Regions from separate parts of the Sporosarcina sp. P37 genome, predicted to be linked through region 2. Evidence: riboswitches for the same ligand, from Rfam matches in the RefSeq annotation. Region 2 holds a riboswitch; the other holds the start of a gene.
What was found. A riboswitch is a leader RNA that binds a small molecule or an ion and turns the genes downstream of it on or off. The one in region 2 is predicted to bind lysine.
Positions count from the first base shown of each region.

Region 1: linked by a shared signal. The riboswitch ahead of SporoP37_RS04535 (Na+/H+ antiporter NhaC family protein) and the one ahead of dapA (4-hydroxy-tetrahydrodipicolinate synthase) in region 2 are both predicted to bind lysine.

Region 1 covers NZ_CP015349.1:838,070-853,235, reverse strand. Annotated here, with positions in the region: gene SporoP37_RS04545 (bifunctional metallophosphatase/5'-nucleotidase) at 1-888, shown strand, start outside; gene yunB (sporulation protein YunB) at 935-1,702, shown strand; lysine riboswitch at 1,757-1,932, shown strand; gene SporoP37_RS04535 (Na+/H+ antiporter NhaC family protein) at 2,133-3,701, shown strand; gene SporoP37_RS04530 (sodium-dependent transporter) at 3,867-5,384, shown strand; gene SporoP37_RS16865 (MetS family NSS transporter small subunit) at 5,385-5,519, shown strand; gene lipA (lipoyl synthase) at 5,701-6,666, shown strand; gene SporoP37_RS04520 (YutD family protein) at 6,667-7,038, shown strand; gene SporoP37_RS04515 (DUF86 domain-containing protein) at 7,142-7,588, shown strand; gene SporoP37_RS04510 (TIGR01457 family HAD-type hydrolase) at 7,588-8,352, shown strand; gene SporoP37_RS04505 (YuzB family protein) at 8,538-8,774, opposite strand; gene SporoP37_RS04500 (NAD(P)/FAD-dependent oxidoreductase) at 8,914-9,981, shown strand; gene SporoP37_RS04495 (YuzD family protein) at 10,233-10,559, opposite strand; gene SporoP37_RS04490 (NifU family protein) at 10,644-10,883, shown strand; gene SporoP37_RS04485 (DUF2225 domain-containing protein) at 10,941-11,645, opposite strand; gene SporoP37_RS04480 (HesB/IscA family protein) at 11,771-12,133, shown strand; gene SporoP37_RS04475 (NAD(P)/FAD-dependent oxidoreductase) at 12,385-13,599, shown strand; gene SporoP37_RS04470 (YuiB family protein) at 13,821-14,147, shown strand; gene SporoP37_RS16855 (hypothetical protein) at 14,613-14,873, opposite strand.
Region 2 covers NZ_CP015349.1:2,435,376-2,450,541, reverse strand. Annotated here, with positions in the region: gene SporoP37_RS12445 (ABC transporter ATP-binding protein) at 1-359, shown strand, start outside; gene SporoP37_RS12440 (ABC transporter permease) at 356-1,108, shown strand; gene SporoP37_RS12435 (ABC transporter substrate-binding protein) at 1,105-2,145, shown strand; gene SporoP37_RS12430 (S8 family peptidase) at 2,216-3,721, opposite strand; gene SporoP37_RS12425 (YARHG domain-containing protein) at 4,000-5,082, shown strand; gene SporoP37_RS12420 (tetratricopeptide repeat protein) at 5,224-6,402, opposite strand; gene grpE (nucleotide exchange factor GrpE) at 6,487-7,080, opposite strand; lysine riboswitch at 7,566-7,743, shown strand; gene dapA (4-hydroxy-tetrahydrodipicolinate synthase) at 7,861-8,751, shown strand; gene SporoP37_RS12405 (transposase) at 9,101-9,715, shown strand; gene SporoP37_RS12400 (STAS domain-containing protein) at 9,830-10,216, opposite strand; gene SporoP37_RS12395 (methyl-accepting chemotaxis protein) at 10,231-11,925, opposite strand; gene SporoP37_RS12390 (ATP-binding protein) at 11,926-12,351, opposite strand; gene SporoP37_RS12385 (PP2C family protein-serine/threonine phosphatase) at 12,367-13,488, opposite strand; gene SporoP37_RS12380 (serine hydrolase domain-containing protein) at 13,773-15,166, opposite strand, start outside.

The sequences.
Region 1 (15,166 bases), 1.6 Mb from region 2:
GAAGTGGCTAATAGTCTGCGGCCGCAATGCGATGTGCTGATTTGCCTGTCGCATTTAGGCATCAATGAAGATCGTCTGCTTGCGGCGGAACGTCCAGAATTCGATGTCATTTTAGGCGGCCATACTCACCATTTACTCCAGAATGGGGAATGGCACAACGACACGTTGATTGCAGCAGCCGAAAAGTTCGGTCATTATGTCGGCCACATCCAGGTGGACGTCGACCGCATGACGAATCAAGTACTTCATATGACTGCAGAAGTGTTCCCGACACAGTTAATGAAGCGGACAGAAGAAGATGTCGCAGAAGTGAACGGCTATCTGAATGAAGGAGAAGAAGCTTTGGAAGTGCCTGTTTTTTATAATCCGTCCGCCCTGCCGCAGCGGCTGACAGGAAACAGTCCCTTGTCTTCGCTGTTTGGCCGTGCATTGCTGACTTATTTGGATGCAGATTGTGCGCTGTTTAACGCCGGCATTTTTCTCGGCAGTCTGGATGAAGGCTGGGTGACGAAAGGTGACCTCCACTCGCTGCTGCCGCATCCGATCAATCCATGCCTAGTTCGTTTAGACGGAGAGGACTTGCTGACAATCTACGAGCAGTCACTGGATCCCAAATGGACAGAACTGCCGATCAGAGGTCTGGGTTTCCGCGGCACATTGATGGGCAGCATGATTCATGAGCATTTATTCCTTAACAGCGACGGACAATTATTCGCAGGAAACCGATTGGTGGAACCCGGCAGCACCTATACTCTTGCAACACTCGATATGTTTACGTTCGGCTATTTTTTTCCGCTGCTGAAAGAAGCTCCGAAAGAATATATCATGCCGGAAATGCTTCGTGATGTGCTCGGCTGGTACGGAAGAAAATATTTTAATGAAGGCTAGTATGTACGCCTCCTGCTTCGCATAATGTGTAGCAGGAGGCGTATTTATGCGGTTTTATACGAATCAAAAACGGCCGAAGAGACATCACTACGGCAAAAATATCCTGCGCTTTGTCATTCCGTCTATTTTCGTGGCAGTCGCTATGTTTTTCTACACTGTCAATAAACAATTGACCCCGATCTATACACAATATGCCGAAGTCCAAACTCAAAAAATAGCGAGTCACGTCATAAGCCAGGCTATCCAAAACCGTACCACCAGTGTCTATGATGTCAATGAAATCATTGAGAATGTGCCGGATGACACGAAAGATACGGTGACAACGAAATTTAACGCGGAAATCATCAGCCAGGTGATGTCCGAAATCCATCAGCTCGTAGAAGATCATCTGGAACGTGCAGAAGGCGGAGATCTGGATATGCTGCCGCCGCTTGGTGATCTTGAATACAATCCCGATCGCATGGAGAAAGAGCAAGGGATCGTCTTCTTCGTACCGCTCGGTCAGGCGACCAATATCCCGCTGATCGGTAACCTCGGTCCGAAAATCCCCATCCGTTTTCATGTTGTTGGGGATGTCCATGCCACTGTTGATACGAATATACGGGAATTTGGAATCAATAATGCGTATGTGGAAGTGAATCTCAAATTGCAGGTCAATGTACAAATTATTGTGCCATTAGCGACCAGCAAAAGTGTTGTAGAGCAGGAAATTCCCATTGCCATGGGCTTAATCAGAGGGAAAGTTCCGCAAATTTATTCAAAGGGTGAACAGACACCCGCACAGATAGAAGTGCCTCTGGAAGATACGGAGTAAAAGGTATTGTGAACAATGTCGATTATTGCTACACTGATACAAGAAGAATATCGAGACTTACGTAGAGGCTGCATTGCTTATAAGTACCTGGTGAGAGAGTGACGTCGAAGACCGCCAGCAAAAGGAGGCAGTGCCGAAGTTTGAGAAGAGTCCGCTTCTCAAGTTGGGGTCATTTCAAAGAGGAATGACACTGTCATACAGCGACAAATGTATGGAGAGCTACAGTAGCCAGATGACCTGCACTTGATGTACATGACTCAATGACCAGCAGAGATATTGTCCGGCCGACTCCCACACGTTCGTAACGACCTGTTGGAGTCGGCTTTTTGCTGGCAATATCAGCAATCCGTTGTTGGTGCTGTCTTTCCGCCCTTCAGAAGACCTTCTGCATTTCGATATCATCTATCAACCAGAAAGAGGAGGAATTACAATGATCGGAACGTGGGTCTCTATTTTGCCTCCTATTATCGCCATCGTGATGGTGTTGGTGACGAGGAGAGTATTATTATCATTAGGAGCAGGCATTCTTACAGCTGCTTTACTTATTGCGGAATTTGCTCCGCTGGAGACGCTGAAAGGTATTTGGACAGCTGTGACTATTTCATTTTGGGACGGCGGTTTGAATACATATAATATATTCATTATGTTATTTTTATTATTGCTTGGTGTCATTACCGCATTTGTCAGCCTGTCAGGAGGCAGTGCGGCGTTTGCACGCTGGGCGGTAACACGCATCCGTACGAAACGCGGTGCAAAGCTGCTGACTATGATTCTAGGAATTGCTATTTTCGTTGATGATTATTTCAACGCATTGGCAGTTGGACAGATTGCCAGACCGATTACCGATCAGCACAGGATTTCACGTGCGAAACTGGCATATTTCATTGACTCTACGTCTGCCCCTATTTGTGTTGTCTCACCGATTTCCAGCTGGGGTGCATTCCTGATTGGACAGCTTGCACTGATTTTGGGCACGACGGCAGCGGTCAGTTATTCACCGCTGACAGCATTCATCATGATGGCGCCCATGAATTTCTACGTCATTGCTACGTTATCCATGGTCTTTTTCTTTGCCTGGACAAACAATGATTTCTTTGAAATGAAAAAGCACGAAGATCGCGCGAACAATGAAGGTTTATTGTATGATCCAAAAAAAGAAATTCCCGGCGAACTGAAAGAGGAATTTCCTGAGCATACACACGGTAAAGTCCGTGATCTCGTCGCGCCGATTGTGACGCTGATTGCTGTAACTCTCGGCATGATGATTTACACAGGTTATAAAGAGGCGGGGATCTTCGATATTTGGGCAATTTTCGAGAATACAGATGTACCGTTTTCTCTGGTAACCGGGGGCATTACTGCCACATTGCTTGCGATGCTGCTGTATGCACTGCAAATGAAAGAGAATGAAACGGCAAGCGTTTCCTGGATGGGGCGTGCGTTCATTAGTGGAATCAGAGCAATGATGCCGGCTATTTTAATCTTAATCCTTGCATGGGGATTAACAGAATTGATAGCAACACTTGATACAGGCCTCTTCTTATCTACTATGGTAGAGAAGCTGAATATCCCGGTTGCCTTCCTGCCTGTTTTGATTTTCATATTAGCAGGACTGATGGCATTCTCGACAGGTACGTCATGGGGGTCGTTCGGTATTCTCATGCCGATTGCAGGAACAATTATGGTCAATGCGGCACCGGAATTATTGCTCCCGGCATTGTCTGCTGTACTGGCAGGCGCGGTATTTGGGGACCATTGTTCACCGATCTCAGATACAACGATCCTTTCATCTACGGGAGCGGGCTGTAATCATATCGATCACGTGGCGACACAGTTGCCTTATGCGCTTGTGGCAGCCAGTGTGGCGGTCGCCGGATACTTCACTCTTGGTGTGACTGGTTCCGTATGGATTGGACTTGCGGCGGTTATTATTATTCTGATAGCTTTATTTGTGTACTGGAACGCAAAAGGGAAACAGCGGGCAGCGCAAACTGCATAAAGATTATGATTTAGACTAAGAGTGATAAAACCTTCATTCTTAGTCTAAATTTGTTTTGACATCTTGAATTGTCCTGTTTATACTAAATATACAGAACTAGAGTTGTCAGAATACATTGAATGGTAATAAGTTTTGTAAAATAACAAAAAGAGAGGTGATCGTTGTATGGAGAATCGTTCACAGTGGGGAACGAGAGCCGGTTTTATATTGGCTGCGGTCGGTTCGGCAATCGGACTCGGAAACATTTGGCGCTTTCCTTACGTCGCGTATGAAAATGGCGGAGGCGCATTTTTTATCCCGTATTTATTTGCACTTTTAACAGCCGGTATTCCGATTTTGATTATGGAATTCACAATTGGTCATAAGTATCGGGGATCAGCACCGCTTTCATTTTTCCGGCTGAATGGTAAGAAGACAGAATTTCTTGGCTGGTGGGGAATTTTCGTATCCTTTGTAATTTCCACTTACTATGCGGTCATTATTGCATGGGCCATGAAATACACGGTCTATTCATTCGGTTTATCATGGGGGAAAGATCCTGAAGCATTCTTCTTTGGAGATGTTCTGAAACTAGCAGATAATCCTGGAGAAGTCGGCGGATTAGTCGGTGGCGTAGTATTGCCGCTCTTGCTGGTATGGGTTATTTGTTACATTATCTTGCTTGGCGGTGTCAAAAAAGGAATCGAGCTGGCGAATCGGATATTTATTCCTGTTCTCTTCTTACTGTTCTTATTCGTCGTCATTCGTGCGATTACACTTGACGGTGCTATGGTAGGATTAGATGCATTCTTTAAACCGGATGTCGACAAACTATTGAATCCGCGTGTGTGGGTTGCCGCTTACGGCCATATTTTCTTCAGTTTGTCCATCGCATTTGCGATCATGATTACGTATTCAAGTTATTTGCCGAAGAAATCGGATATTACAAATAACGCATTCATTACAGGTTTCGCAAACTCCTCCGTGGAATTACTTGCGGGTATCGGGGTTTTCGCAGTGCTTGGATTCATGGCAACAAATCAAGGCGTGGCTGTAGCAGATGTAGCCACGGCCGGTGTAGGGCTCGCCTTCGTTGTGTTCCCGGAAATCATCAATCAGATGCCGGGATTAAACGGCCTGTTCGGCGCATTCTTCTTCCTGTCCTTAACCCTTGCAGGTATCACTTCACTCATTTCGATTTGTGAAACGTATATTGCAGGTATGTCTGATAAATTCAATATGTCAAGACGGCGTTCAGTAACAATCGGTGTCGGACTTTCTACAGCGATCTCGATGCTGTACGCAACGAAAGGCGGACTCTACTTCCTGGATGTCGCAGATTACTTCATCAACCAATTCGGTATTGCTGTCATCGGTCTGGTCGAAGTGATCTTACTGGCTTGGGTATTCAGAAAGCTTGGCGTGTTTGAGAAACATGCCAATGCAGTTTCAGATATTCAGCTCGGCTGGTGGTGGAAGCTTTCATTAATCTTCATCACACCGTTAGTATTGGGAACTATGCTGTTCTTCCTGATCCAAGACAATATGGCAGAAAACTATGAAGGGTATCCGACGTCGTTCTTATGGACGATCGGCTGGCCGGTAGCGATTGGCGCATTTGTAATGTCAATTGTGTTCACTTCACTGAAATGGAAAAACAACACTAGAATCACTACCGATTATGATGAAAAAGGGGGGCTGTAAATGGATACAGGAATGAGCGGTTCTGCAATCCTCATGATGCTGGTCGGCGTGATGATCATCTGGGGCGGTCTATTTATCAGCATCTTTTATGCTACAATACTGGGTAAATTCAAAAAGAAATTCAACATTGAATAATGATATGTACACCTGCAGCCGGGCTTTAGCTGCAGGTGTTTTTATATGAAAAGCGGGAAAGTTTCGGCAGTAGATCTTCCGTACCCGATATATTCACACCGTCGTCTGAAGCCGGCACTATCTGTAATTGAACGTTTTCTGAATTTATGTTACATTGACATGAGAAGAATTTATTAACAGAATGGAGTCGGTACCATTGTCATGCAAACCTGAGACTGGAAGAAAAACAGAGCATATAAAGAAGCCGGATTGGCTTAAGATTAAGCTGAACACCAACGAGAACTATACAGGTCTAAAAAAGTTAATGCGTGAGAAAAACTTAAATACGGTTTGTGAAGAAGCGCGCTGCCCGAACATTCACGAGTGCTGGGGAGAGCGGCGTACTGCTACCTTTATGATCTTGGGTGCTGTATGTACAAGAGCTTGCCGTTTCTGCGCAGTAAAGACAGGTCTGCCGAATGAACTCGATACAGCTGAACCGGAACGCGTAGCGGAATCTGTCGAATTAATGAATTTAAAGCATGCCGTCGTAACTGCCGTAGCGCGTGACGATCTAAAAGACGGAGGATCTGCTATTTTTGCAGAAACAATCCGTGCCATCCGCCGGAAAAATCCATTCACAAGTATTGAAGTACTGCCGTCTGATATGGGCGGCGACCGGGAGAACCTGCAGCGTCTGATGGACGCAAAACCGGATATCCTGAACCATAATATTGAAACTGTACGCCGTTTGACACCTAGAATTCGTGCGCGTGCAACGTATGACCGTTCACTTGAACTGCTGGCACGTGCCAAAGAAATGTATCCAGAGATCCCGACGAAGTCTTCTCTGATGGTCGGACTTGGGGAAACAGTGGAAGAAATCATTGAAACCATGGACGATCTTCGCGCGCATAATGTCGATATCATGACGATCGGCCAGTACTTGCAGCCGACAAAAAAGCACGCAAAAGTGGTAAAATATTATTCGCCTGATGAGTTTGGAGAATTGCGTAAAATTGCAATGTCTAAAGGGTTCTCTCATTGTGAGGCAGGGCCGCTTGTACGCTCAAGCTACCACGCAGACGAGCAAGTTAATGCTTCGGCGAAAGAGAAACAGCGCCAAGGTGAAGAGCTGCTGAAACTTGAAGAGCAAGCGAGCAGGTAAATGGAAGTGAAGCAGAAGATGGTTATTTTAGAGAATACGCAGTACGAGATCGCGAAAGAGTTTCGTGAAGGTTTCGATGAAGAAGCTTTGAATGAACGGTTTAGCGAAGTGCTGCTGAAGTATGATTATATTTTAGGCGACTGGGGATACGGGCAGTTACGATTAAAAGGTTTTTTTGAAGATCGTAATTCCAAATCTACTTATGAAACGAAAATCAGCACAGTTCAGGATTATATTTATGAATATTGCAATTTCGGCTGTGCGTATTTCATTCTGAAGAAGATCGGAAAAGTAAAACCTGTATCCGCTGAAACGGAAACAGCAGAAGAAGTACAATCTGAATCCGCGACTGCTTCTATTACAAATCAATAAAAATAAAAGCACCGGGCAGACTAAAATTAGCCCTGTGCTTTTATTTGTTTCGTTGAAAATATGGTAAGATAGAGACAGGAAGTAAACGAGGAGGAAGAACATTATGTATTTTGTGGACCAAAATAAAATCAGTAAGACTTTAGCGTATATGGAGCAATTGATAAGCATCTTTGAAAAGGAATCAAGCTGGCAGCAAAACGAAGTAAACAAACTGGCTGTGGAGCGAATTGCACATGGCTTGATTGAAGGCATTATTGATGTAGGAAACTCGATGATTGACGGGTTTATTATGCGTGATCCGGGGAGTTATGATGATATTATCGATATACTCGAAGATGAAAAAGTCATTCAATCTGAACAGTCAGTACCGCTGAAAGCGTTTATTTCATTGCGCCCGATGATTGTTCGCCAATTTATGGAAGTCGATACAGAGGCTGTTGAAACATCTATTCGTGAAACTCTGAATGAGCTCAAGCTATTCCCGGGCCAAGTCCGTGATTATTTGACGAATGAATTAGGACCGGTTTCAGCGTTTCTGCCAACTGAATGATGAGACAGTATCAAGCGTATTGTTTTGATTTGGACGGCACAATGTATCGCGGAAGTGAACCGATTCAGGAAGCAGTGGATTTTGTGACAGATCTTCAGGCGAAAGGTGCTGATACATATTTCATTACGAACAACGCCGCGCTGACACGGGGAGCCCAGCAAAAGAAATTAGCGAGGTTCGGTGTCCGGACGGAAGTGGATCGTATTATGAATTCAGCGACAGCACTTGCCCGTTATTGTAAGCAGCATTATGCAGGCGCCCGCGTCATGATGATTGGAGAAGCGGGACTGAAAGAAGCGTTGGAAGAAGAACAGATTGAACTCACGGACGCCAATCCGGATATCGTGCTGATGGGGCTTGACCGCCAGATTACTTACGGAAAAATTGCTGAAGCCTGCCTTGCGATACGCAATGGAGCGCATTTTTTAGGCACCAATCAAGACATTAAATTTCCGACTGAAAAAGGACTGGTTCCCGGCAACGGATCTTTTCTGAAGCTGATGGAAGCGGCAACTGAAACATCGCCGCTCGTCGTAGGTAAACCTGAGCCGTATATGCTTGAATTCATTCAGCAGCAGGGGAACTATGAAAAAGAAGAGATGATATTAATCGGAGATAATTATGATACAGATATTATGGCGGGCATACGCTATGGCATCGATACGGCGTACGTTGCCACCGGCGTCACACCAATGGAAGAAGTGCTGCAAAAAGCAAAGCGTCCGACATATATTTTATCCGGTCTTGCCGATTGGCCGAAATAAACAAAAGCTGCACAAGAAGCGCAACAACTTCCTGTGCAGCTTTTTCGCTAAATGACTGTCAGAAAAGGGAGCAGGAAAGCTAATTCCGCACATTGCTCAATCACTGCGAACACGTAAAACCGCATAAAAAAGGATGTACCTTGAAGTTTGGCAACTTCCGGGACATCCGTTGTTTTTTTATGCTATTAAAAAAGTGGATTCTCTTCAATGAACTGATAAATTCGTGCTGTCAATTCATCCGCGGTCTCCGCTTCGACTAATTCACCGTTCACAATTGCATATAACGTATCACTGCATTTTGTACAATAACTTAAACAGCCGTATTCCAGCACATCGATGTTTGGATCCCGCTCCAATGTCTCGAATACGGGGTAAGAACCATTCGCCAAATTGCTGATACAAAACTCCACGATGGGATTCATCTTTCTCACCTCGCCTATTAGAAATGGTACTCTTTTTTTACGTAAGCGTCAACGAACTAGGTATATTGTGAAAGTCATCACAAACTGTTATAATAACAAATGAGATGCAACATGAAAATAGACATAGAAGGAGAACTATATGAGAAAATTACTTTTACTGGGTGCCGGCTATGGTAATATGCGAATTCTGCTGCGTTTGCTGAATAAAGAATTGCCGAGCGATATAGAAATTACTCTTGTAGACCGTACCCTGTTTCATAGTTTGAAAACGGAATTTTATGCACTGGCGGCAGGAACAGTTCCTGATTCTGATGTCCGGGTAGCCATTCCAGTTCATGACCAGCTGAAAGTGATAGAAGGTGAGATTCAGGAAATCAAGCCGGAGGAAAATGAAGTATTGCTGGCAGATGGCCGTGCCATTCCGTATGATGAGCTCGTAATTGGCCTGGGGAGCGAAGATAACTTCCATAACGTGCCGGGTGCTGCAGAACACACACTGAGCATTCAGACGATTGGGAAGTCCCGCAAAACCTATCAGACATTACTTGGGCTTGGCGACGGTGCGACGGTAGGTATTGTCGGTGCAGGACTGAGCGGAATCGAGTTGGCAAGTGAATTACGTGAGAGCCGGCCTGATTTGAAAATTAAACTATTTGACAGAAGTCCGCGTATTTTGCGTGACTTCCCTGAACGATTAAGTAACTTCGTAAAGGGTTGGTTTGATCAGAACGACGTGGAAGTGGTCGCAAACTCAAATATCACCAAAGTGGGCGAATCAGTTCTATATAATCATGAAGAAACGATCGACATCGACGCTGTCGTTTGGACAGCTGGTATTAAGCCCGGCAAAGTCATTGAAGACCTCACTGTTCAAAAAGACCGTTCGGGCCGTATCGTGCTCAACCAGTACCATCAGGTTCCAAGCTACACGAACATCTACGTAGTGGGAGATGTCGCTGCGCTTCCGCATGCGCCGAGTGCCCAGCTGGCAGAAGTTCAGGGAGAGCAGATTGTACAAGTGCTGCGTCTGGTCTGGAAGGACGAGCCGTTAATGCCGGAAATGCCAGAGCTGAAGTTAAAAGGCTTCATGGGTTCACTTGGAAAGAAACAAGGATTTGCGTACTTGGCGGATCGTACCGTTACAGGAAGAATCGCACGTCTGATGAAATCCGGATTGCTGTGGATGTACAAATGGCATAACGGTTAAAATGCAACATACAGAATGGGTTTTCAGGAAAGTCGCCGCCATGCGAATTTCTTTGAAAGCTCTTTTTGTTTTGCTGCCGGGTGCGACAGTAGTTTTAAATTGAGAATTTATAGAGGGCAAAATCGTCAGCCCGGCTTGTGGGAAGATACATAAAAAGAAGCGGCCGTTCATCACAGAACGGCACGCTTCTCGTGCAAAGCAGACGGAAGAACCAACATGCTTGTTCTCAATTAATTCGTCTGATTATCAATTTATTGGGATTGATATCCATGTGTTTCCAGTGCAGTGAAAACCGGTTTTAGCTGAATGTGGCCTTCACCGATCATTTCGCCGCCAATCATAACTAGAGGATAAAAGTACTCGTCATCGCGAATTTTCTCCGCAATTTCCTGCTGTCTGGGTTCAGTAATGTCTGAGTTGATATCAATATACGTAATCGTAAATGGCTGTTCAGGGTACTTTCTTGATATTGCCGCCTCGAGCCACTCATACGTATCTTTGGAAGAAGGAGCATTTACGCAGCTTGCACAGATCACTTCTGCTCCGTAAACTTCAATGGTTACTGGTGATTGGGTCATAAAAAGTCAAACCTCCGATTCATTATTGGATTTTTTCTGCTGGGCAGTTTATAATAAGTATAAGGAAAGGAGAGAGTGATTACAATGACAACAGATACTAAATTATATGAGCCGGTAAAAGAAGTGCTAGATAAATTGCGCCCATTCCTCTTGCGAGACGGAGGGGACTGCGAACTGGTGGATATCGACGAAGGAATTGTGAAGTTGCGTCTCTTAGGCGCATGCGGAACGTGCCCAAGCTCAACGATTACATTAAAAGCCGGTATTGAACGTGCATTGCTTGAAGAAGTGCCAGGCGTTGTAGAAGTCGAACAGGTCTTTTAATTTTTATTTAACAAGAAAGCCGTGTAAGGAAGTTTCATCTTCTTTGCACGGCTTTGATTATTTAACTGCCTTTATGGCGGTTTCTTCATCCCGGATTTCTTGCCAGCGATCTTTGGCCATTTGAATAACTGTGGGCTCAGTGGATCTTTTTTGTGTTTCGATGACTCTGGAAAAGTTCCGGATTGCTTCCGCACGGTCATTGATGCGCCACGACAACTCGGCAATTATATATTGAACGCGGGTTTCGGACATCTGAGTGCCGACATAATCACCTTCAGAAAAAGCTTGAATGTACAAATTTCGTGAAATTTCCAGATACCGCATCTCTTTTGCACGGTTTTCATCTTCCCGGTAAATCCATGCGATACGGAGCATCATACCTGCCATCGTCAAGTGTTTTTCTTTCTTGAAATTGGCGCTTAAATACGCGAGCTTATAGGCTTCAATTGCCTGTTCTTTCGTGCGGATCCCTCCAAATGAACGGCTGCGCCACTTGGCAGTAATATTTTGGGCGATCATTTCTTTCGTGCCTGGTGCGAAATAAGGTGCAAAATCATCAGTGAAGGCAAAACCGCAATTCGGACATACGGCAACATTATAAAAAATAGGGTTAATTTCCTTGTTTATATAAATGGGTCTAAAATCGCTGTCGTGATCAATAACTCTTACTTGACGTGAACGGATTTTGGTAGTAGAAAAATGCTCTTTACAAAGTAAACAAAGCATTTTCTTATCGTAAAATGGGCTGATTTCCACAGTCATCATTCCTTTCTGTTCTGAGTCTTATTATACAGCAAAAAAGACCTATTAGGGGGACTATTTGTTTGCAATACGGTGAAAAAGATTGATATGATAAAACAAATCGTGGAAAGTGAGTGTGAATATAGATGAATCCAGTAGAAATTACAGAAGCAGCGGCATTTCACGTAAAAAAAATGATGACTCATAATGAAGAAGAAGGTTCATTTCTGCGCGTATCCGTCAATGGCGGAGGATGCAGCGGATTAACATATGGTCTAGGCTTTGCACAGGAAAAAGAAGATGATGATATTTCTTATACTGCGCATGGTATTCCTGTACTGGTCAAAGATGAAGATGCAGCCATTTTGGAAGGCACAAAAGTGGATTACAAGGAGTCTTTGATGGGCGGAGGCTTCACCATTGACAATCCGAATGCCATTGCGAACTGCGGATGCGGGACTTCATTCAGAACTGCTAAAAAAGCAGGGGCACCAGCAGATTGTGAATAAACAGACTGCCACACTTTGAGAATGAAGCGGGATCAGTTTTGTCTTTTTACACCGGAGGCATATTACGGTTCATAATTGATTATTTGCACAATAATAATTCGGTTGAAAAATATGCCCAAAAGGTCTACTATAAGAATGAAAGCTAGTTTATATTAATATTAAACTAAATGTCCGGCACTGCGTAAAACCAATGAAAGATTGTTTTTACACGTACTCGGCATTTAATAAACTCAAAGGTGGTTTCGATTTACGTGAAAAGACCGACAATCTTAGTATTGGGAGCAGGTTACGGTGGCTTGATGACCGTTGTCAATTTACAAAAGTCATTAGGTGCAGATGAGGCGGACATCGTTCTCATCAATAAAAATGAGTATCATTATGAATCTACATGGCTGCACGAAGCGGCTGCAGGCACATTGACGCCAGAGCAGGTGCGCTATGATATCTCAAGTGTCATCAATAGTAATAAAGTAAAGTTCATCCAGGCAGAAGTTACTGGAATCGATGTGGCGACAAAGAGCGTAAAGACAAATCTTGGATCGCATACATACGATTATCTAGTAATCGGACTTGGTTTTGAAGGTGAAACATTCGGCATTCCAGGGTTGGACAAGTATGCACTTTCCATTGCAAACGTCAATGCTGCACGTCAAATCCGTGATCATATGGAATATCAATTTGCTACTTGGTCTACTGAAGAAGTCAAAGACGACAGCCGGTTGACAATTATCGTCGGCGGAGCAGGCTTCACAGGAATCGAGTATTTAGGTGAGCTTGGAGACCGTGTGCCAGAGCTATGTAAAGAATATGACGTACCTGCTAAAAAGGTGCGCATATTATGTGTAGAAGCCGCACCGATGGTTTTGCCGGGCTTTGATCCTGAACTAGTGGATTATGCAGTCCGCCAATTGGGCGCGAAAGGTGTAGAATTCTCTATCGGTACGCCGGTTGTAGAAGCAACTCCTGAGGGCGTCAAGATCAAAAAAGGTGAAGATGAATTTGAATTCATTAAAGCTGGTACAGTTGTATGGGCAGCGGGTGTCCGCGGAAACCGTTTAATCGAAGAATCAGGCATTGAAAACATGCGTGCACGAGTAAAAGTTGAAAAGGATATGCGTGCGCCAGGATTCGATGATGTATTCGTAGTCGGAGACTGTGCATTGATGATCAACGAAGCAATCAACCGGCCATATCCTCCAACTGCACAGATTGCTATGCAGCAAGGGGATATGATCGCAAATAACATCATCGCACTGATGAAGGGCAAGCCGACAGCGGAATTTGTACCGGATCTAAAAGGAAGTGTTTGCTCACTTGGCGATTCTGACGCTATCGGTGTCGTATTCGATAAAAAAGTGACAGGCGCAAAAGCGTCATTTATGAAAAAAATGATTGATAACCGCGCATTATTTATGATTGGCGGCCTAGGCTTAACGATCAAAAAAGGTAAATTCAACATTTTATAATGTCTTTGAAAAACGCTCGCTTCGGCGGGTGTTTTTTTATGCCTTCTACAATAATAGAAGTAAGTCAACTTTGGGAGCCTGCCTGGCGGGTAAATTCGGCTGTCAGATTTTAAGAATTCATGACAACTGCACAGAACGTCTGCGGTTCTCTGTCTTGTTCTATTGAAAGCTGTCGGGTCATCCTGTAAAATGTTGAAGTGATGAACTGGAGGTTAGCAGGCATGCAAACTATATCTGTAGCACAAGTTTTGCTATCGATCTTAATATTTATCGTTATGTTTTTCGGTATCGGCTTTTTAGTGAATATGCTGCTGCGCATGACGTGGCTTATGGCAATTGTGTATCCGATAATCGTAGTTTTCATTATTGATGATGTTCCGATGTATCAGTACATTACAAAGCCTGGATTTGCTTTCAGTGAGCTCGGGGCGAACATTATGTCGCTTCATGCAGTGGATATCGTAATCTTGGCGAGTGGCCTTGTCGGCGCAATTATCGCAGGCTTTGTCATGAAGGCGCTGCGCAGGATGGGGTATCAGATGTTTTGATGCGTTTTGTTATGTTTGGACATGAAAAAAACGGGGCTGTACAGGAAGTCGTAGCTTACGACGTCTTGTTACAGCTCCGTTTTTTTGTGCTGGGTCGTAGCTCGACTGGGTGTTGGGGTTTGTAATTAGTGAGTGTCAGCGTTTAGGACCCGCGCAGGCACGTGGGGGATTGCCTTACGTCATGAGCCAGCTGGCGATAGTGCGCCGCCAGTTGTCTCATGACTTCGGCTGACCCCGCAGTTGTGCCTGCGCTGCTGAGTGGAAGCAATCTAGGTTGTAGTTTAAAAGAGAAGAAGTTCAGTGACTGCTTGGTGACTGGTGTATGCATTGGCAAAGGACGTGTCATCTTCTGCTTACCCCTTACTGAACGGAGGCGCCTCCCAAGCGGTCGGCGAAGTGATGAGACAGCCAGGTGTACTTCCTGTCTGGCTCATTGCGTAGCCATCCGCCAGCGCCGCAGTGGGTTCAATACCGTTCTGTCTCTGTTTTGGGATCGTAGCTCGACTGTGTATCGGGGATTGAAGTAGCAAGCGTCAGCCCTTTGGACCCGCGCAGGCACGTGGGGGATTGCCTTACGTCATGAGCCAGCTGGCGATAGTGCGGCGCCAGTTGTCTCATGACTTCGGCTGACCCCGCAGTTGTGCCTGCGCTGCTGAGTGGAAGCAATCTAGGTTGTAGTTTAAAAGAGAAGAAGTTCAGTGACTGCTTGGTGACTGGTGTATGCATTGGCAAAAGACGTGTCATCTTCTGCTTACCCCTTACTGAACGGAGGCGCCTCCCAAGCGGTCGGCGAAGTGATGAGACAGCCAGGTGTACTTCCTGTCTGGCTCATTGCGTAGCCATCCGCCAGCGCCGCAGTGGGTTCAATGACGTTCTGTCTCTGTTTTGAGATCGTAGCTCGACTCGTTGTCGGGGATTGAAGTTAGCGAGTGTCCGCTGTTTGGACCCGCACAGGCACGTGGGGGATTGCCTTTCGTCATGAGCCAGCTGGCGAAGTACGCGCCAGTTGTCTCATGACT
Region 2 (15,166 bases):
CAGGCGGCATGCGGCAGCGCGTTTCGTTTTTGCGCACAATTCTCACGGGCTCAAATATTTTATTGCTGGACGAGCCGTTCAGTGCGCTCGATGCCATCACACGGCTGACGATGCAGGAGTGGCTGATCGGTCAATGGCGCAAACTCGATAAGACGATTTTATTTATCACACATGACATCGACGAAGCGTTATTTCTGTCAGACCGGATTTTCGTACTTGCTGAAAAGCCGGTGCAGACGATTCGCGAAGTACAGGTGCCGCTTGACCGTCCGCGGGTGATGCGGGACTTGGCACAGCCTGAACTCGTGGAATTGAAAGAGCAGCTGATCGCGGAGCTTCGTTCGGAGGAGCGAATATGAAGATGAATATTTCTTATATCTGGCCGGCTTCTCTCATTTCGGTCTTGCTGGTCATCTGGGAAATCGCAGCGCGTCTTTACGACAAAAGCTTCCTTTTCCCGTCACCCACCGCCATACTGCTCAGATTATGGGAATTAAAAACGGAGCTGTTTATCCACCACTTGCCTCCGACTGCGCTGACGATTTTGATCGGCTTGTCCATTTCCATCATCGTCGGATCTGCACTGGCGATTGCCATGTACAGTAAAAAGCTGATGGAGCAGGCGTTTTATCCCATTCTGATTGCATCGCAAACCATTCCGATCATTGCGCTGGCACCGATTTTCGTTCTGTGGTTCGGCTACAGCATCTGGAGTAAAGTGGCGGTCACTGTGCTGATTACATTTTTCCCGATTACCGTCAGCGTCTTTGACGGCTTGCGTTCATCCGACCGGAACCTGCGCGAACTGATGCGGACGATGGGTGCGTCGGCAAAAGATATATTCTATAAGCTGGATCTGCCGTCTGCACTGCCGTCGTTTTTTTCAGGACTTAAAGTGGCGGTCACACTGAGTGTAATCGGCGCGGCAATCGGCGAATGGCTCGGTGCACAGGCAGGGCTCGGCTATTTCAGCAGACGAATGATGACCCAATTTGACAGTGCAGCTGTATTTGCACCCATCGTCCTGCTGTCTGCAGTGGGCATCCTCTTTTTCCTGATTGTTGTGTCCGCAGAAAAATACTTTTTACAATGGAGGAACGACCAATGAAAAAACACTGGTTACTGGGGATAACGTTTCTTTTATTACTGATCGCCGGCTGCACTAATGAAGCAGAAGCGCCCGGCAATGAAGAAACGCCGAATAACGAAAAGAAAAAAGTCAGTATTATGCTCGATTGGTACCCAAACGCCGTACATAGCTATTTATACGTCGCACAGGAAAAAGGCTATTTCAATGAAGAAAATGTGGAAGTCGATATTCAATTTCCTGCGAACCCAACCGATCCGATGAACTTGACCGCAGCAGGCAAAGTGACGCTCGGTCTGTATTACCAGCCGGATGTGATTTTGGCGCAGGCAAATGAAGATATCCCCGTAAAGGCGATTGCCTCAATTGTACGCGAACCGCTGAATTACACGGTTATGCTCGAGGAGAGCCCTATTCAGTCTCCTAAAGACATGGAAGGAAAAACGATCGGCTACCCGGGCATTCCGCTCAACGAATCATTGATCAAAACTATGGTAACGAATGACGGCGGTGACTTCGGCAAGGTGAAAATGATTGATGTAGGGTTTGAACTGGAATCATCACTCGTCTCTAAACGTGTTGACGCGGTCACGGGGACATTCATTAACCATGAAGTGCCTGTCATGAACAGCAAAGGCTTCAAAACGCGCTACTTCAATCCCGTTGACTATGGTGTGCCAAATTACAGTGAAATCGTCCTGCTGACCAGTGACGACGCATGGAAAAAAGATCAGGATGCGATCCAGGCATTCTGGAGAGCAGCACAAAAAGGCTATGAATTCATGGCAGAAAATCCCGAAGAAGCACTTGAGCTGTTAATGAACAATCAGGATCAGGCGAACTTCCCGCTTGATCGGACGATTGAAACGGAAAGTTTGAACATTCTGCTGCCTATGATGGATACAGGCGGAGAAGCATTCGGCAAGCTCGACGAAACATCTTGGGAAGAAGTGCGGGACTGGCTGTACGAAATGGAATTGATCAAGACAAAGCCTGAAGTTGAAGATATGATAGAAGACATCAGTTCGACTGATGTGTTTTCAAAAGTAACGAAGTAAAAAGAGACAGACAAAAAGCTGTTGCGGAGAGTCTTCTAGACTTCTGCAACAGCTTTTCTATTAGCCGGCGTCACTCTGGCTGCACAATAAACTTTATAATCACCGACTTCTTCAGCGGCTCATTCTTCGTATTCGGCAACCCTTCCTGAACTCGTAAATAATGAATGCCTTCACCCCAATGCGTGTTCGGTGAGATCAGCAGCTCTTTTCTGTCCGCGGGATTGACCCGGGCAGTAAAATCAAGCTGCCGATCCGCACTGTTCGGCGAACGCGTAATATCAATATACGGATGATAATTCTCCGCCATGTTTAATTCATGTGAAAAACGGACAGTAAATACTTTTGCAGGTTTTACTGTCTTGTCTGGAAAGTCCCCTGTAAATGAAGGCTCATTTCCGCCCGGCAATAAATAGTGGAGCATGCTAATATTCAGCAGCCCCGCCCCGTAATGTGGATCTTTTCCCGGCACACCAAGGTCTGTTGCCGAACTTTCAAGCAGCCGTTTCATGTCACTTGGTGCCAAATGAGGCCGCAGCGATTTCACGACAGCGGCAGCCCCTGCAACGACAGGTCCGGAGAAGGAGGTCCCGCTGACCGATTGATACCTGTTGTGAATGGCCGTAGTAAAAATAGCCGTTCCAGGCGCAACCAGACTAATATGCTTATTATAGTTAGAAAAACTGGCGCGTTTATTCAGCGGATCTGTTGCTCCAACAGAAATCACATCTGCGTACGATGCCGGATACATGATTTCATTGCCTTTTTCGGCACTGTTTCCGGCAGATGCCACGACAGTGATGCCTGACTCGACAGCCCGTTTAATGGCTTGCTCTTCCAGCAGAGAAGGCTCGCTGCTGCCAAAGCTTAGATTGATCACGTCCACTTTTTTCGCTAGTGCATAGTCAATCGCTTTAATGGCATTGGAAACTTTGCTTGTCCCATTCACATGAGAAATTTTCAGCGGCAATACGCGTACATTATACGTTCCGGCAATCCCCGCCACACCGAGGTGACTTCCCGTATCTGCTGCAATGACACCCGCAACTGCAGTGCCATGTCCGTTCATATCTTGCACGTCCCAGTTATCTGCATAAAAATTAAAGCCGCCCGCCTGAATACGGCCCTGCAGATCTTCATGGTGCAGATCAATACCTGAATCGATAACCGCTACGACAGCGTCTTTTTGCTGTTCTGCCGCCCTGGCCCAAATCAGCCGCGGCTTCACCTGCGGAATCCACCATTGCTTCGTCAAATCAAGATCGTCGTATGAAATATGCGAATAGCGTTCATAATTCGGCTCTACATGCAAAACGCCGGGGTCTTCCAGCAGCTGTTCTTTGACAATCTTCATTTCTTTTGCGTCTGTGAAGCTCCACAACTCCACCTGATCCGCAATATTTTCACGGCTTTCCACACCCGGCAATTCTTCTTCAGCTGAAAATGACTGTCTAGTTTCTTCATACTCTACTAATAACTCCGTATACTTTCCATCTTCCGCACTGGCCGATTTATGAAACCCCATTATAGAAAACAGCCCGATAAGCAATAGTAAACTTGTAAGGTGCTTTTGATTCATTTCTTCACTCATCTCTAGTAGTTTTTATATGATTGTGGAATAAAATCCGTTGAATGTACCCTATTATAGCCCAAAAACTGCTAATCTCCCAGACTTATTGATGAGCATAATACCGATTTACAGGAATTATTTTCAAATAGCGTATAAATTGGCATACTTTACGCCCACTGTATACAGCGAAAATCCTTTCATCTAGAATAATCGAGCCAGACATAGTATAATCTTGACTACGTTGGCATCCGTGCCACGGAGCCTTAGCATAAAGTAGGAGCATACCCATGAAAAAATGTCTAATATGTAATGAAGTGAATACTGATGATCAAGAGACCTGTACGAATTGCGGAACGACATTTACTTTACGGCGTTCTTATACTAAAAAACAGTCTTTACTGAAACTGCCTATTTATCTGCTCGCAGCAGCTGTAATAGTGATTATCATACTAACCGGTTATCTCATTTTAGAAAATAAATACGGCAAAGAAGCCACTACAGAGCAATTCATCTCTGCGCTGATCGCTCAGGATAAAGACACTCTTCAAGAATTAATCAAACCAAAAGACACACGCATTGCAATCGATGAAGAAAGCATTCAAGCGCTGCTGCACCTTGTGAAGAAAAACCCTTCCATCGTACAAGTCGCGGAAAATAATTTGCTGAAAGAATCCGAAGACGGCATGTTCTCCCTGCGCGCAGCAGGCAAACGATTCGGCCTATTCCCCCGCTATACGATCAATCCGGCGGGCTATATTATGAAAGTAAAGTCACTCGGTGAAGAAACTGTGCTGGCATTACATGATGCAGAAATCGGCTATATCAAAAAGCGTGATGAAACGGCTGAGTTCGGACCGTTCCTTGCAGGCATCTACCCTATTCAAATGACGACTACGATCGATGAAGAACTCGTGCAGGAAGAAATTCAAGCCAATGTATTCGGCGCAAAACAAACGATTCAGCTGTCATTTGATTCGGTAGAAGAGCTGGCGGCAGAAGCTAAAGAAAACGAAAGCACCCCTGACAGCGAAGCCACCGTACAAAATGACGTAATGCCGGAACAATCCGACGAACCAGTCATTATCAAAGAAGTGATAAAAGAAGTGCCGTCGGGCGTCTATCAGGACCAATTCATCATCTCATACAGCGGAGACGTCTTTTTGGACAAATCCGACCTGAATGGATTATCAAAAGAAGATCTGCGGCTCGCACGTAATGAAATCTTCGCGCGCCACGGCTATATGTTCAAATCAAAAGATCTGCAGAACTACTTCGGTTCGCAGTCATGGTACGAACCCAATCCCGACTTTGACGGAAAGCTCGCGGAATGGGAAAAGCATAATATCCAGCTGATTAAATCATATGAGTGATACAGGGGCGACCGGGAAAGATATTGGACTTTCCTTGGTCGCTTTTTTTGTGTGTCTTGGGGGTTGGATCGGCGCGGTACAAACTCGCTCTGCCGCACCCCTCCGCCATTTCTGCACGCCAAAAAACGCGGCAAGAAAATCTCACCGCGCTTCCTCTTCCGCCGTTTTCAACATTGCTTTCGCCTCATAGGTCACCCAATCTTTATTCGGTTTATTGACAAGCTCCTGCAAAATCGCGATGGCGTCATCGTGTTCATCCAATTGCATCAGCGCACGGCTTTCCTGCAGACGGATTCCTTCCCGATATGGCGATTCTTTATAATTCGGGTTGTCTTCTTTTAAAAATGCCCGAGCGATATCGACGACTTTCTGATAGTCCCGTTCCCTCAAATAACTGGAGGCAAGGAAATAGGATGCGTCGTCGGTGAAATAGTCGCTTTCTTCCGTTTGCACAGCATACTTCAAATAGATAATAGCTGCCGGGAAGTTTTCGTTTAAAAACTGCTTATAGCCTTCATTATAATACGTTTTCGCTGCTTCTTCTGTAACGTATGGAAGTTCTTCTTCCTCTTCAGGCTTTGCTTTAGGCTTTTTAGCAGGTTTGTCCACGACTGCGATCGGCTTCTCGGCAGGCGTAGCGGCTGGCGGTTCGTTAGCGGTTTGCTGCTGTCCTATCATATTGGCCAGCAGCATCACGATTGAAACGAGCAGCACACCGGCAATGGCAATTAAGCCTGCCACGGCGTTTTTCTTCAGTTTGCGCTTCCTCTTCGGCTTCGGCACAGGCCTTGCAATATCCGGACGCGGAGGTTCTGCCGCCACAACGCGTTTGATCGTGGAATCGTCCAGTGCGTACATTGGCAAGCCTGCTGTAAAGCGCGCCAGCGTGCCTGCGTGGTAACGCGCCAACAGGATCGTTTTCATTCGATACAGTTCAATCGGAATCGGCAGTTTTCCTGCGAGATGAATGGCATAATCAAGTATATGTAGTGCATTTTCCGCATAGCCCAGCTGAATTTCTGAAACGGCGCGGTTATATTCAGCGACGACTTGCGTGTATGTGTCCCAATTGCCGAGAATCATTTCCTCAAGCTTCGCTACATGGGGCTCCTTACTGTCCAGTTCTTTCAAATAGGCCAGTGCCGCATGCAGATTGCCCACTTTACTTTCAAGCACTGCCTTGTGCCAGAGAATCTGCTTCTGGCTGACACCCATTTTTTCAAGCTCTCTTATCGTATCTAAAGCATGGCTATAACGCTTCTGCCGGATCTCCTTTTGCATTTGCTGGACCAGCATCGGGATGTTAGTGAATGAACTCATTGAATCACCTCCACTTACTCAATGGGCGGACGCAGTGACTCAACCATTGATTGATCAGTGTGCTCGTCATAGACGTTCCCCCTTCTACAAAACCGTTTTCACTAGCGCGTATTGAACGACTTGATCTTCCAGTATAAATGCTCTGCGGAAGACAGCTCCTACCTGGAAGCGGTCCACACCTTCATCAGCTTCTTCTGCTGGTATGGTGCCGATTGCTTCCATAAAGCTTTCATCAAAATACTCGCCAAGTACAGCCCGTTCCTGAATGCCCATCTCTCCGAGCAGACGGTGCGCTTCATCCAGCATCACATCAAACTGTTCAATGAGTTCTTCTGAATCAAAGCCGAGCTTATCGCGGCCTTCTTCAAATAATGTAAAGATTTCCACTGCGCGTTTCGCCATCTTCACCCGGTCCTGCAAGGCTTCCTCCTGCAGGCGTGTAACCGCTTCATCGACAGGCAAGATTGCTTGATTGCTTTCCAATAAATCTTCCAGCGAGCGGAAACTGGTGGAGGTAAACTGCTGAAATTGCTTCAAATCTTCTTTTGTGACCGGCTTTTCAATAGGATCTACTTCAAAATCCTCAATCGTAATTTTCTCCAGCTGCATTAATTCTTTATCTAATAAACGCTGTAACTCTTCCGGCCTGTTATTCGCGGACTCATGCATAGTACTCATCGAATTCCCCTTTTCAGAAAACCTATGTAGTGTTTCAAGCAAGAAAAGCCCAGACTCACGTTAGGCTATTATACTGATAAGATAGCATTTTTTGGGGGCCAACACAATACTGGGCGGTGAATTGTCGAATGATTACGTCCGCCTGCGCATTCTATCTGACGGGATGCTGCAGGATCTGCCACAGATAGACAAAAAGAGTCCCCGCATTTTGAGAACTCTTCCTGTATTGAACGATTTAGTTGTAGTATGAGTAAAACCTCATTCTGCTTTCCTTGATCAGCGGCGCAAAGTTTGTATTCTGAACATTTTTGGTTATTGTCAGATGGTACTAGTATCTGTTTCATCTAGGCAAGAAGAAATCGATTTCTGAGAAAACCACTGACATTTCAAACTATTTTTGCATTTGTATAATGTTTTGGTTGCTATTTCCCGAGATACCTAGTAGAGTGGGGTTAATTAAACATTCACTTATTTCGAACTTTCCGAAGTAAGATAGAGGCGCAAAAACCATTAGTACACAATCAGAGGATCATGAGGTTCTGTGAAGATTGTCGAAAGGGGAATTTGCCGAAGCGGCGAGAAACTCATGATCTCCAAGCTGATCCTGGACTGAACAAGTGCAGGATTGTCATATAGGAAACTATATGGTGGGCTATCTCATGCAAAGAAATAATTCATTATTTCAACGCAACAGCGAGCCCTCGTTGTTGCTTTTTGCGTTCATTAACATACCGCCCCCACCTCTGTGTTTTTTAATAAAATGATAGGATGTGGAGAATAATGAATTTCGGATCAATTATGACAGCAATGGTAACTCCGTTTACTGAATCAGGAGACATTGACTACACAGCAACTCGCAATCTGATTAACCATCTGCTAGCCAATGGAACAGACTCACTAGTCGTCGCAGGTACCACAGGAGAATCTCCTACACTTACGAATGAAGAGAAAGTGGAACTATTCAAGTTCACTGTCCAAACCGTGGCAGGCAGAGCACCTGTCATCGCCGGCACTGGATCGAACAGCACAAGAGAATCGATCGATCTGACCATTCAGGCAGAAGAAGCAGGAGTTGACGGCATTATGCTCGTCGTCCCTTACTACAACAAACCTTGCCAAGAAGGATTGTATCAGCACTTCAAGACGATTGCACAAACGACGACTCTGCCGGTCATGCTGTACAATATTCCTGGACGCAGCGCAGTGAACATGCTGCCTGAAACAATTATCCGTCTGGCTGACGTTCCTAATATCACGTCTGTAAAAGAAGCGAGCGGTGATCTGGACGCTGTGGCATCTATTATCGAGCATACAGGTGACGACTTCTTCGTCTATACAGGCGACGACTCATCGACACTTCCGGTGCTGGCGATCGGCGGAACAGGCGTCGTATCGGTCTCTGCACATATTATCGGAAATGAAATGCAAGAGATGATCCATCAATTCAGAAGCGGCAATACCAAGCAGGCGGCAGCTATTCACCGTCGTCTATTGCCGATTATGAAAGCAATGTTCGCAGCTCCGAACCCTTCTCCAACGAAGGCTGCATTGAATTTGACAGGCGTTCCAGTCGGCGGCGTGCGTCTGCCAATGATTGCTTTGTCAGACGAAGAAGTGGCTTCATTGAAGAATGTGCTGGAACTTGACGATCGGGCTGCTGTGGGTTTTTGATGTATGTAGAGGAATGAAAATAAGCTGTTCTGGAAAGTCCTGTGTCTATGGACTTTCTGGGACAGTTTTTTTGTGTTGGTGCTGTTAGCGGTACCAGGTCCCGGTACAATTTCCACACAATTTGTCGAAGATGGTGCCAGGTCCCAGTACAATTCGCACACAATTCACATTCAAAAAACCTAAAAATTCAATTCTTCTACTGTATCAGCCCGAAAGATTCAATTCTTCAAACCCCCAACATGATTCGTATGCACTTTACGCTATCCAAAATTCAATTTCGCTCTTTTGACCAAAATAAAACTTCCCCTCTATACTCAACATATTCACAGGACAAGAGGAGGAGAGATCAATGGCAAGACGCAAACGGAATTGGAGGCCAGGTGTAAACTACCATGTCGTCATGCGCGGCAATAACCGACAGAACATCTACGCTACCGAAGAAGACATGTTGCACCTGATGCGATGCATAGGCCACGCATCTATTAATTATCACTTTACAATTTTTGCGTTCTGTATCATGACAAATCACTATCATATTTTACTACAATCCGAAGATGACCTTTCCAAAATCATGCGGCATATCAATCGAAAATACAGCGATTATTACTCTAAACGTTATGGGTATATCGGACAACTTTACCAGGGCCGATATTATTCCAGAGAAGTAAAATCGCCTTACGCATTGCTCGCTGTAAGCCGCTACATACACCGAAATCCGATCGCAACAAAAACACCAATGGTCAAACATTTGGCTGATTATCCATTCAGTACATTCCCCTGCTACCACTCTTCTGCTCCATCACCTTATCCGTATCTCAATACATCAAAACTCCCGCACTGCCTGCCACAACCGTTCGAGAAAACTACAGAAGCCTACGTGCACTATTGTTTGATGAAAACGGAAGATATTTTGAACGTCTACAAAAGTAAGGACATTTTAGAAGCGCTTACGGAATTACAATAAAATGATACTCGAAAAGACTTCTAATCTACTGGATTAGAAGTCTTTTTGCACCGCATGCTGAATTAACTGAATAGTTCCGGAATTGTGTGGGGACCTGGTACCACCAACACCAATTCAATACTCATCAACAGTAAGTTCCGTCTCTACATGGTGCTGAAGCATTTTAAAAGCAGCTGCTTCGCTGTCAACGATCGGGAAAATTCTGTCACATTGGGAAATGGAGAATAACTTACGGACAAAGTCGTCAACGATAATAATGACGATTTTCTCCTTTTTCAACGATACTTTTTTGGCAAAGTTGACGATCAAACCGAAGCCTGTACTGTCTATATTCTGAACTTTGCTCATATCCAGGATGAAACTGCTGTCTTCTTTCTGCAGTATGCTCTGCAGCCGTTTTTTCAGCTCTTCCATTGAGCCGTACTGCAAATGGCCTGAAAAACCGAGAATCACATACGAGTCTTTTTCCGTCACTTGCAATGCTGCTGTTTTTTGTTCCATTCTGCCTGCCTCCATTACATTTTAAATTTATTCACTTCTTCACGTAAACGATCGGCTACTTCCGCTAAGCTGGTTGTGTTGTCGGCGATTTCCGCTACTGTGGCATACTGTTCTTCAGATGAAGCGGCAATTTGCTCTGTCGCAGCAGCGGACTCTTCAATGATGGCGGAAATATTTTGGATGGCATCTTGGACATTTTGAGAGTTTTCATTCACGTGTACGAATGCTTCTTTCATCTGTCCAACCCCCGACTCTGTCTCACTGACTTTCTCCACGATATGCTTCAGCGCTTCCCCGCCTTGATTAATAATGACGACTTGCTCTTCCACTGCTGTCAGATTACTTTCCATCGTCCGGACTGTCACCGATGTTTCTGCTTGAATATCGGTAATTAAATCCGTAATTTGCTGGGCGGCTGCTTTTGATTGTTCAGCAAGTTTACGCACTTCAGCTGCAACGACCGCAAAACCTTTGCCGTGCTCTCCTGCTCTTGCTGCTTCAATCGCCGCATTCAGCGCCAGTAAATTTGTCTGTTCAGAAATCGCGGTGATGACGGTAATAATTCCGCCGATTTCTTCTGAACGCATGCCCAGTTTTTGAATGGAATCGGTCGCATAGCTTACCGTTTCTGTCACTGTGCTTAAATGTTCAATTGCTTTGCTGATTGCCTGCTCACCTTCATGCGCAATAACCGTAGATTGCTTGGCGTTCAGCAGGCTCTGCTCGACATGCCCTAAATTAATTTCCACTTCAGCTATCGTATCGCGCATCATTCCAGCAATCTGTTCCGCATGTTCGGACTGATTCGTCACACCGGATGCAATTTCATTCATGGTCGAAGCGATTTGGCTAGCCGTTTCATTCGTCTGCTGCGATGACTCTGCCAGTGCGACTGAAGAATTGGCGATTTCTTTGGCATTTCGCGCGACGTGCTCGATTGTTTCCGTTAACTGTTCTTTCATATGGCGGAAGGCAGTTGACAGGTCAGCGATTTCGTCTGTTCCTTTTGCTTCATAAAGCGCAACATCTAAATTCAAATCTGCCAGTTCATTCGCATTGTCACGCAAACGATTAATCGGCCGAACAATGATGCGCTGGATAATAAAGCTCGCAATCAGAATGACAAGTACCGCAAGCACTAAGGAAATAATAATCGTCTGTGTTGCGGAAGAAGCAGCAATTTTGATATAAGGCGCCACAGGAATCGCAACCGCGATAATTCCGATCACGTCACCTTCCTTGTTAAAAATAGGATCGTAGACCGCTTGAAACGGCTCGCCCAGAACATCTGCCGTACCGATAAAACGTTCCTTTTTTCCCAGAACAACGTCTCCTACTTGCTCAGACACTTTCGTACCTAAACGGCGTTCCCCATTTTCTATAATATTCGTTGTAATCCGTGTATCATTTTGAAAAATGGACATCGTGTTCCCGAATGTCAGCTCCCCCAGCTGATCTGGAATATCGTATGCTTCGTTCATATCCATTTCGCCTTTATATAACGAACCATTCGTGATGGACCAGTCGCCCGGCACGGAATTATTCAGCAGCTCCATACTCAGCTGCAGATCGGACATCAATTTCGTCTCCGCGGCCTCAAGCAAATTCCCTTTTGTGGCATAGTAATTCAGACCGCTTAAAATACCGGAAAGCAGCACAATTGCCAGTAATATTACTCCGTTAATCTTTTTGCCAATTGACCATTTCATTTATCGTTCCTCCGAAGCCAGTAATTTTTTCTTCACGCCGACCAAAAATTGCGAGCCGGACAATTGTTCAAACCACAGCTGATCAACCATATGCTGTATGAATAAAAAGCCGCGCCCCCGCTCACAGAAGCTTTCATCTGCAAGCGCAGCACCGAGAATTCCAGGCCACTGCTCCTCTGGTATTCCTTCCGCAGAATCGGTAACCGCAATATGCAGCTGATCATCTTCATTGCGCACATACACTTCAATCGATTCAGTCCTGCCGTCTTTCTCCATCGCTTCCACTGCATTAATCACAAGTTCATGCGTCACAAAACAAATCTCTCGGGCGCATGGGATCGCATACAGCTCCGTGTAGTTTTCCATGAGCTGATCTATCAGCCGGATCGACTGCTGGTTCGGTATGATACTGAATGTAAACTCCATAACGGTTTCCCCCACTTATAATGCAGTTGTGATCGAAACAACTGTAATATCATCTTCCAAAGGCAAATGCGGTAATTTGTACTCTTCCGTAAACTTCCGCAGCATCAGGCGGCTATTTTGCGAACTGTATGAATGAAAAAAGTCCCAGTCAATTTTCTGATCAGGATATAAAGTGAACAAGCCGTCTGTATATAAAATGATACGGTGCCAACCTGTCAGACGAATGCTCTTCGCCTTGACTTGGATGGTTGGAAACAGGCCGAGTATTGGCGAATTCGCATGCATCATCACGGTTTCACCGTACTTCCCGAACATGACCCCTTCCGGATGTGAAGCATTTACATACTGCAGCGTTCCATTCTTTGTATCAATGACCACATAGATCGCCGTCACTAAAAACGAATCAAGTCCGTCAGTGGAAAACAGTTCATAAATTTTCCTGTTCATTTCTTTCATTACACTGACAGGATCAATCAGCTTTACGATAATATCCTTCAGCAGCGACCGAATGGACATCGTCACGAGCGCCGCCGACACCCCGTGGCCCATCACATCAAACAGCAGCACCGCAGTCAGATCATCATTGAGCTGAAACCAGCAATACATATCGCCGCCGAGTGACTGAGAAGTAAAATACATGCCGTTCACTTCAATAGACGGCAGCATCAATTCTTGCGACAGCGCACTTTTCTGAACGTTTTTCGCAATGGCCAAGTCCGTTTTCAGCTGCAGCTCATGCGCTTTCCGCTTCTTCGTTTCTTCATAATAGTTCAGCGCAATCCGAATCCGAATCTTCAGCTGAATAAAATCAAACGGTTTCAGGATGAAATCAAATATCCCGGTATCCAGAAGACGTTCAAAAATGACCGGTTTTTCATATGAAGTCGACAGCAGAATCGGCACATCCCGCCAGCCTTTCAGCGCTTCAATTTCACGGCAATTTGCTTCGTAATTGTTTACATTTAAATTCGCGTCATAAATAATTAACCTAATCTCTTCATCTAAAAATAGATGCTCATATTGAATGGCCGTATATGCACTTTGAAATACATGTATCGTGTGCAGATCCAGCTGCTGCAAGTTTTTCTGAATTTTAAGGACATCATTGCCTACATCTCCGATAATAATAACAGTCATTCTTCAGTAACTCCTTAAAATTAGTAGTATACTAGTTCAATATCATTATACTTTATGTCTATGAGGAAAGATATAGACTGTCAGCATTTTTGCAAAGAAATTGAATACAGCAGGGTGTTTATATAGCGAGTAATTATATGTATTTTTTATTGAATCGCATAACTAATACAATAGTCCAATAAAATTTCACCAAAAAAAGCACACCCCCTTGCATAACAGGAAGATGTGCTTTATTCGTATCACTTGCTTTTCTGTTGCCGCTGCAAACAGTCCAGTGTTTGCACTCATCGGTAAAACTCCCAATACATCACATTCACACACAGCGACACGCACGAGAGAACGGTAAAAATGAAATATACCATTTGCCCCTTAGTAAAATGAAAGGTCCATCTCACTGCTAACCAAGCTGCACAAAACGACCCGGCCATCATTACATAAACCAGTGAAAAAGCCATGAAAACTTTCAGCGAATCGTAAGCAGTGAAGGACAATGCTTGATAAAACATCCCGCTAACAGCAGCCGCCAGCAACACATTTAGTACATTTGGCAGAAGAATGGCCGCGCGCCGCATAGTCTTTCGGAAACCCGCAATACCCAGCAGAATGACCGAATACAAGACAGAAATCAATCCAATCCCAATCAAACACCAGTCAAGCACATGCCGCCACATAGGCACTTGCAGCAAATCTCCGTTATACGCTGACAGAATATTTCCATGCACGGGATGCTTAGAATACATATCACGGCTATAGATTCCCAGCTCCCCGTCAGATATATACACACCGGGACTTCTCTGCGCGTAGACGACTCCATTTGTTTTCAAATCTTTGGAACCGGATGTTGTGACCGATATGCGATTCAGCACACCGTATATCTTGCTGAATCCGTGGTGCGGCATACGTGCCGGCTCATAGACACCTTTCCAAACGGAAGGATCTTCAAGCCCTTGCCCCTCCGTATGATGCTCCGGCTTTCCAAATAACAAATCAGGAATGCCTAATGTAAAATTGCTTTCATTCGCCTGATTCGTCAACACCAGCACACCAATTCCTTTTTTCTGGTCCAGATACATAGAAGAACTGAACGCTGCGGTATTTCCGCCATGGCCATACACTTCACTTGAAGCAGGCAATGCAAACAAACCGTTCGCCATACGCGGAATATCTGTTCCAGGATAATAATCAGTCGGCTGGAATAATTGATGAATCGTCTCTGCCTGCTTAAACAGCGGGTGTCCGTCTTCAGATAATAACGCGGCTGCAAGCAATCCTAAATCATTCGCCGTCCCTATGACACTGCCCGCAGGATACAGCGGAATCGCATAAAAATCCGGAGCCATCCGTTCATTTTCCGCCGTATATCCTTTGATTTTAAGCCGCTGCTCTTTCACCCATTGATGATCACGCTGCAAGGGGTCAATGGAAGTGTGCTCCATTCCTAACGGCCGGAATATATGATTGTGCACATACTCCCTGTAATCCTGCCCGCTGACCCTCTCCACAATATACGCCGCAAGCGCGGCCCCATAATTAGAGTACGCAGCGACTTCACCCGGCTGGAACACTTGCCTCACATCGGCATTCTCCAGCGCTTGTGCAAGCGAAGGAATTTCAGCAGGTGCAGGAAGCATCAAGTCTGTAAACGTATCATCAAATCCAGCTGTATGATTCATCAGAT